One region of the Paenarthrobacter ilicis genome, then DNA from elsewhere that is predicted to be linked to it. Evidence: predicted binding sites of a transcription regulator. Region 1 holds the regulator's gene; the other holds the start of a gene.

Region 1 (3,787 bases):
ACTGGTTGATCCGGTTCAGGCTTTCAAGGGACGTTTGGTCTTGACACTGAAAGGCCGGCTTTTGGCCGATGCCGTGGTGCGCAGGGTTCTCCCGGACTGACGGTCAGACCGCTACGGGGATTTCGCTGCTTACTTGATCCAGCGCAGATTCAGCTTGTAGCGGTGGGGCTGGCCGTGGTTGACGCGGATACCGGCGGATACTGAGAAGCACGTCAGAGCAACCCAAATTCCCGTGGCAATCACAGCGAAAATGTTGCCCACAACCGGGAGCATGACCAAGAGGTTGGCAAGCACGGCGGCGATGGTCGGAGGCAGCGTGAAGTTCAATGCCTCCCTGGATTCCTGCGCAGTGAAGGGGCCGCGGTCCCGGAAAATCAAGTAGATCAGCAGGGACGGCAGGCACCCGAGAATGCCGCCAAAGTGGGCCAGGGTTGCCCATTGCCGGTCCTCGCTTGCAGTCAGCGGCAGGGCGTTGGCAGGTGCGCCATGGTACTGGGGCCGCCCTGCGGCGCTGCCCGGTTCTTCAGGAGCGTTCTCTGCCACGGTGTCTTCCTTTTGCTGTAAAGATGCTGCTGTATTGCTGTCCCAGAATACCGGCATAAGGGCACAGCGCCGGACCACTCCCCGGTGGTTCGCCGGTTGGACCTTGGAAATGGGCGTCAGGGGGCGGTGAGGAAATCGATGACTTCCTCAACGCGCCCCAACAGTGATGCTTCCAGGTCCGCATAGCTGCGTACCGCGCCAAGCAGCCGCTGCCAGCCCAGACCGATGTCCTCTGCGGTCTCGTGTGGCCACCCGAAGGCGCGCAAAATCCCGGTCTTCCAGTCGACTCCGCGGGGAACCGTTGGCCACTGCTCGATGCCCAGGACCTTGGGTTTGATGGCCTGCCACACATCCACGTAGGGGTGGCCCACAATGAGGACGTTGCCTGCCGCTCCGGGGTAGGTCATGGCATCTGCGGCGATTCGCGATTCCTTGGAACCCGGGACAAGGTGGTCCACCAGGATTCCCAAGCGCCTGCTGGGGCCGGGGTTGAATTCCGCGATGGCCGACTTGAGGTCATCCACGCCGTGCAGGGGTTCCACCACGATGCCCTCCACGCGAAGGTCATCACCCCACACCTTCTCCACGAGCTCGGCATCGTGTTTGCCTTCCACCCAGACGCGGCTGGCCTTTGCCACCTGGGCGCGCTGCCCGTGGACCCTGACGGACCCCGAGGCGGTCCGTCCCGGCGTCGTAGCGGACGCGGCGGTCCGCGGCGCGGGAGGCATCAGCCGGATGGCCTGGCCCTCCAGGAGGAACCCGAAGCCCAGCTGGAATGACTTGGACTTGCCCCGGCGATCCTCCAGGCTGACGATGTGCATGCCCCCGGTTTTCTCCACCCGGGTGACTTCGCCCACCCAGCCTGATTGGACGTCTTCCAGGACCATCCCCCGCTGGACCGGCACTTCGGGAAGCTGTTGCTTGGCAGGGGCGGTCAGATCCCGGGGACCCCAGTCATTGAAAGCCAAAATGCTTCCTCTTTCTGCTGGCTGAATGTGGGCGGTTTCAATGCTAGCAACGAGGGTGGCCCATAATAGACTGTTAGCACTTGGGCATGTTGAGTGCTAAGACCTGGGATCCAGCCGCGGTCCCGCAGCGATGGGCCGGATGGCCCACGGCAGTTTGTCAGGAGGTGGATCGATGAGTGAGCCGCGCAAGTTGGAAGTACTGCGTGCCATTGTTGAGGACTACGTTCATTCCCGGGAGCCTGTTGGATCCAAGGCCCTCGTGGAGCGCCACCACCTTGGTGTTTCAAGCGCCACCATCCGGAATGACATGGCCGTGCTGGAAGAGGAAGGCCTCATCGCCGCGCCCCACACCAGCGCCGGTCGGATTCCCACGGACAAGGGTTATCGCCTCTTCGTGGACCGCATTTCCCAAGTGAAGCCACTGTCGGCCGCCGAACGACGCGCCATCCACTCATTGCTGGAAGGCCCGGATGACCTGGATGACGTACTGGAGCGGACCGTCAGGCTGCTGTCGCAACTGACCAACCAAGTCGCCGTCGTGCAGTATCCGCAAGCCAGCCGTGCCGTGGTCCGCCATGTCGAATTCGTACTGCTGGCCCCTCGGCAAGTCCTGTTGGTCCTGATCGCCGATACCGGCAGCGTTGGCCAGAAAGTCATCGACGCCGGCAGCGAAGTGGCCAATGAAGCCCTGATGATGCTGAGGTCGCGTTTCCTCGGGAGCATCGCGGGAACCCAGCTGGACCTTTTGCCGCAGGTTCTGCCCTCTGTTGTGGCCTTGTGCAAACCCGAGCTTCGAGGCTTGGCGCAAACCCTGGCCAATGGCCTCCAGTCACTGAGCGACAACAGCCGGGAAGAAAGAATTTTGATGGCCGGAACGGCCAACCTGGCCAGGTCCAACGTGGATTTCCCGTTGAGCATTGGGCCGGTTCTTGAAGCACTTGAGGAACAAGTAGTCATGCTTCGGTTGTTGTCCGATATGGGCGATGACCCTCGAGGCGTGACAGTGAGCATTGGCCGGGAGAATCCGTACGACGGGTTGGCCGAGGCTTCGGTAGTGGCTACGGGCTATGGATCCGGTGCGAAGGTAGGCATTCTGGGTCCCACCCGCATGGACTATCCCACCACCATGGCCGCGGTGCGCGCTGTTGCCCGCTACCTGTCCCGCATTCTGGGCGGCTAGATCCCGGCCTGAAAATTATCCGCAGTACAACAAGGAAGAGATACCGACTTTGAGCAGCCACTATGACGTTTTGGGAGTCTCGCCGGAAGCCACCGGGGAAGAGATCAAAAAGGCGTACCGCAAGTTGGCGCGCAAGCTCCACCCGGATGTCAATCCCGGCGAGGATGTTGCCGAGCAATTCAAGGCCGTCACACATGCCTACGAGGTATTGTCGGACCCCCAGAAACGCCGGGTGTACGACGCCACAGGCAACGAAAACGGAACCGAGAATGGTTTCGGAGGCGGCTACGCAGGTCAGGGCTTCGCATTCCAGGACATTTTCGACACCTTCTTCGGCGGCGGCGGTGGCCAGGGGGCACCGGCCTCGCGGGTACGCCGCGGCCAGGATGCGCTGATCAGCGTCCGCATCGACCTCAAGGATGCCGTCTTCGGCGTCAACAAGAAGCTCGAAGTGGACACTGCCGTGGTGTGCCCCACCTGTGACGGCAGCTGCTGCCGCCCGGGAACGCATCCCGAACGCTGTGACATCTGCGGTGGCAGCGGCCAGGTCCAGCGTGCCGTGCGTTCCATCCTGGGACAGGTCATGACCACCGCTCCTTGTGGTTCCTGTGAAGGCTTCGGCACTGTGATCAAGGACCCCTGTAACGAATGCAGCGGCCAGGGACGCATCCGCAGTCGTCGTTCACTGACCATCAAGGTTCCCGCGGGCGTTGCCACCGGCACGCGCATCCAGTTGTCAGGCCAGGGCGAAGCCGGTCCTGCCGGTGGTCCTGCAGGCGACCTTTACGTTGAGATCCGCGTTAACAACGATTCCATGTTCATGCGTGAAGGTGACGATCTGCATGCCACGCTGAGCGTGCCCATGACGGCAGCCGCGCTGGGAACAGAACTGCAGCTGGATACTTTCGACGGCGCCCAGGGCATTGACGTCAAATCAGGCACGCAGTCAGGTGAAGTCATCACCCTGCGTGGGCTCGGTGTGACGCACCTCCGGGGCTACGGCCGCGGAGACCTTAAAGTGCACCTGCACGTGGAGACGCCCAGCAAGCTGGACGCCGCCCAGGAGGAGCTGCTCCAGCAACTGGCCAAGTTGCGC
Region 2 (3,787 bases), 620 kb from region 1:
GATATTGATTTCCATCCTATGCAGCCCAAGGACCCTGAAACAGTGATCGGTGGCCATGGCAACAGCCGTTGGCGCGATGCCGTGGCCCGCCCTGTCCTTGTCCACCCAGTAACCGAGCGTGGCCATCATGGCTGAGCCCCACACAATTGATGACACTGTCAACTGGCCCACAATCCGGGGTTCCCGGAACCCGGGGGTGCGCTCAACAATCAAAAAAGGCAATGCCGTAGCCTGCCTGGCTTGAACATTCAGCGAGGCCACCATCTGGCGATAGCTTGGAAGGCGCCCACCCGGGGCTGGGTTGGACGCCTCCCACGGCGCAAGCCACTGGCTGTTACGCGAACGGACCTCGGACCACTCCCGCTTGTCGCGGTAGCGGATAGGCCTGAGCAGCAGGTCTCCGCTTTCCAGGGTTACCGGCCAGATCGCTGAGCCGTACATGCCGCGCTACTTGGTTACTTGGTTACTTGGGAAGCGCTGCGGTGAAGTTGGGCAGCCACTCGCGCAGTTCCGGGCCCAGATCCTCGCGTTCGCACGCAAGCTCGATGCAGGCCTTGAGGTAGCTGAGCTTGTCACCGGTGTCGAAGCGGCGGCCGCGGAAGACTACGCCGTAGACGCCATATCCTTCGCCTTCACCTGCAGCAAGAACTTCGAGGGCATCGGTCAATTGGATCTCTCCACCGCGGCCAGGACCGGTCTTTTCCAGGACATCGAACACAGCGGGGTGCAGGACGTAGCGGCCAATGACAGCAAGGTTGGAGGGAGCTTCCTCAGGGGAAGGCTTCTCCACCAACTGCTTGATGCGGACGTAACCCTCATCGCCTTCGTCCTCAACATCGGCGCAGCCATACGCGCTGATCTTCGAGGGCTCAACCTCGATGAGTGCAACAACCGATCCGCCGGTCTTCTGCTGGACGGCAATCATCTCGCTGAGGAGGTCATCCTTGGGATCGATCAGGTCATCGCCCAGGAGAACGGCAAAGGGTTCCCGTCCAACGTGCTGCTTTGCGCGAAGGACCGCGTGGCCAAGGCCGTTGGCGTCGCCCTGACGGACATAGTGGATGTCGCCCAGGTTGGTGGCAGACTGAATGGCCTCAAGCTTGGCGGTGTCACCCTTTTCGGCGAGCGTGGCTTCAAGCGCCGGCACCCTGTCAAAGTGGTCTTCCAAGGCACGCTTGCTGCGGCCCGTGATCATCAGGACATCGTGCAAGCCAACCTTGACTGCTTCTTCGACGACGTACTGGATCGCCGGCTTGTCAACGACGGGCAGCATTTCCTTCGGCATCGCCTTTGTTGCAGGGAGGAACCTGGTACCGAGACCCGCTGCGGGGATGACGGCCTTACGGACAGCATTGTTATCGAGAGTCACGGGACTAATGTAACGGAAGGTACACAGCAACGACTAAACCCCTCGCCGTGCCGGTAGTACTTTCGGTTGACGCAAGTCAGCGTAGACAGGTTCACCGACGTCCGGCGGATTCGAGGATCGGAGAGGCATGGAAAGCAAAGAAGACATCCGCAGCTTCCGCCGCAGGCACCGCAAAACCATTTCCCCGGAGGCGTTGGCAGCGGCTGGAAAGGCGATCGCCGGGCACGGAATGTCATGGGCAGAGAGGATTTCAGCCGATGAGAAGGCTGCGTTTGCCGTCTACGTGGGAGTCGGCGTCGAACCGCCCACCTTGCCCCTGATCCACGCGCTCCACGAGGCGGGCCACCAGGTCCTCCTGCCGGTCTGCGAACCCGGCTGTCAGCTGAGTTGGGTTTACTGGACTCCCGCCACGCACTTCGTCCGGTCCGCATATGCCCCCATTGACGAACCGGAGGGTGACCGGCACAGCAGCGCTGCGGTGGCCGCAGCTGCCGGTATTTTCATGCCGGCGACGGCGGTGGACCAGGACGGGAACCGGATCGGGCAAGGTGGCGGCTACTACGACCGGATGCTGGAAGGTCTCGACGCTTCCGGCCAACGTCCCCCGACCATCGCCGTGGTGTACGACGACGACGTGTTGCCTTCGGGTTCGATTCCCGCCGAACCCTTCGACAGGCCGGTGCGCGAGATATTGACGCCCTCAGGGCTGAGGACCTTGGGGGACGTGGAATAGGCACACGGTCCGGGGCGTTATGACCCAGCGAGGTGCCCTCAAGGTGAGGGGACGCCGGATGATAGAATTGGCACTCAGGCCCTGCGACTGCTAACCCGAAGACTCATCGGCGAAGTTTTCAGGACCTGAACCTTGTCCTGAAGGAGGAATTCAGTGCCCACTTACGCATACGCCTGCAAAGACTGTGACCACGCCTTTGATATCGTCCAGTCCTTTTCTGACAGCTCCCTGACGGAGTGCCCAGAATGCCAGGGTTCGCTTCGTAAGAAGTTCAACAGCGTTGGCGTTGTTTTCAAGGGCTCGGGTTTCTACCGCACTGATTCGCGCGATGCCAAGGGCAGCACTGTTTCCGCTGCCCCTGCAGCTCCCGCAGCCTCGACTCCTGCACCCGCTGCTGCTTCGGCACCGGCCGCCAGCTAGGACCTTCCCAAACCGCGCCATTTCCACACCCGGGCCGTTTTCCACATAGCCAAGCCTGGTTCTGTCGCCGTGCACTGACGCCTGGATAACGTGGCGCCATGCCACGAACACCAATTACCAACCGCCGCCGCCCTCCTGCTGCCCGCCCTATGTTTCGGACTCCGGGACGCCACCCCGTGAGGTGGCTGGCCCGTAACCGACGGCTGGCCGTGGCTCTCTTGCTGTGCCTGGCCGCCGGGATTGCCGTTCAACAGTTGACCCCTGATCAGGGAGTACGCATGGCGGTGCTCACTGCAGCGCGTGACCTCCCCAGCGGCGCCACCCTCACGGCTTCGGATTTCACCGACACCGTGCTCCCTGCCCAGCTGGAGCTTAACGGCGCCATCAAAGCAGTCAGCGATCTTGAGGGTCGGCAACTCTCATCGCCCTTGGGCCGAGGGCAGATCCCCACTGAGGCAGACTTGCTGGGGCCCGGGCTGTTGACCGGAGCACCGCTTGGAAGTTCAGCAGTGCCCCTCCGCATGGCGGATCCCGCTTCCATTCAGCTGCTCTCCCCCGGTCAACTGGTAACGGTGGTCCTCACCGCAGCCGGCTCCTACGATGAATCCCGCAGCAGCCAAGTGCTCGCGGCCTCTGTCCCGGTGCTCTGGACCTCGGCCCAGGGCGGAAAACCCGGCGAGTGGCTGGGCACCACCGAAATGGACGGTCTCATGGTGGTAGCGGCAGACGCCGAGCAAGCAGAAAAGCTTGCCGGCGCGTCAACGCAAGGCAAGCTTTTCTTTGTGCTGGTCAACCCCTGATGGAGTCGGGAATGTCAGCCCCAGTGTGGGGGCTTCTGCTCCTTCAGCCATTCTTCGTGATCGTAGCCGGCTTCGTCTCCCCATCTGTGGGGATCATCTTCCGCGGCTTTTGTAGGCAGGATTCCGCCGGTAGCAGGCTTGACGGCGGGCGCTGCGGACTCCTCGCCGGCCTGTTCACTGCCCTCCCGGAGCTCACCGGACGGAGCGCCGGCAGTTTCACCGGCATCGATTTCGTTTTCGCTCATCATTGCTTCTTTTTCGTCAGTTGCTTGGTGCGCCGAAGGTGCGTCGTTTTCACTGCTCTTAGCAGCCCGTCGAGCACTAGGCGTAAAAGTCGGCTGTTCTTTTCCCGCATTCAATTGTTCAACATCGATGTCCAGGAAGCCATGCTGAGGAGTGGCGGAAAGCTGCGGAACATGATTTTCCAGCCCCAGGTAGGTACCTATCCGGTCAGCACAAGAGGAA

The links. Region 1 encodes HrcA, which represses chaperone genes, less so after heat shock. Its sites were predicted from a motif close to TTNGCACTCGNNNNNNNCGAGTGCNAA; they were not measured.
Region 2: JOE60_RS12645 (FmdB family zinc ribbon protein) is a predicted target of HrcA. The motif match lies at 2,170-2,196, and genes of this name have one in related genera.

What each region holds. Positions count from the first base shown of each region.
Region 1 covers NZ_JAFBCD010000001.1:2,144,474-2,148,260, reverse strand. The annotation lists gene hemW (radical SAM family heme chaperone HemW) at 1-100, shown strand, start outside; gene JOE60_RS09770 (DUF4870 domain-containing protein) at 130-543, opposite strand; gene JOE60_RS09765 (DUF3097 domain-containing protein) at 660-1,511, opposite strand; gene hrcA (heat-inducible transcriptional repressor HrcA) at 1,684-2,691, shown strand; gene dnaJ (molecular chaperone DnaJ) at 2,741-3,787, shown strand, end outside.
Region 2 covers NZ_JAFBCD010000001.1:2,768,011-2,771,797, forward strand. The annotation lists gene JOE60_RS12630 (GNAT family N-acetyltransferase) at 1-441, opposite strand, end outside; gene galU (UTP--glucose-1-phosphate uridylyltransferase GalU) at 464-1,369, opposite strand; gene JOE60_RS12640 (5-formyltetrahydrofolate cyclo-ligase) at 1,497-2,102, shown strand; gene JOE60_RS12645 (FmdB family zinc ribbon protein) at 2,256-2,522, shown strand; gene JOE60_RS12650 (RcpC/CpaB family pilus assembly protein) at 2,672-3,322, shown strand; gene JOE60_RS12655 (DUF4011 domain-containing protein) at 3,337-3,787, opposite strand, start outside.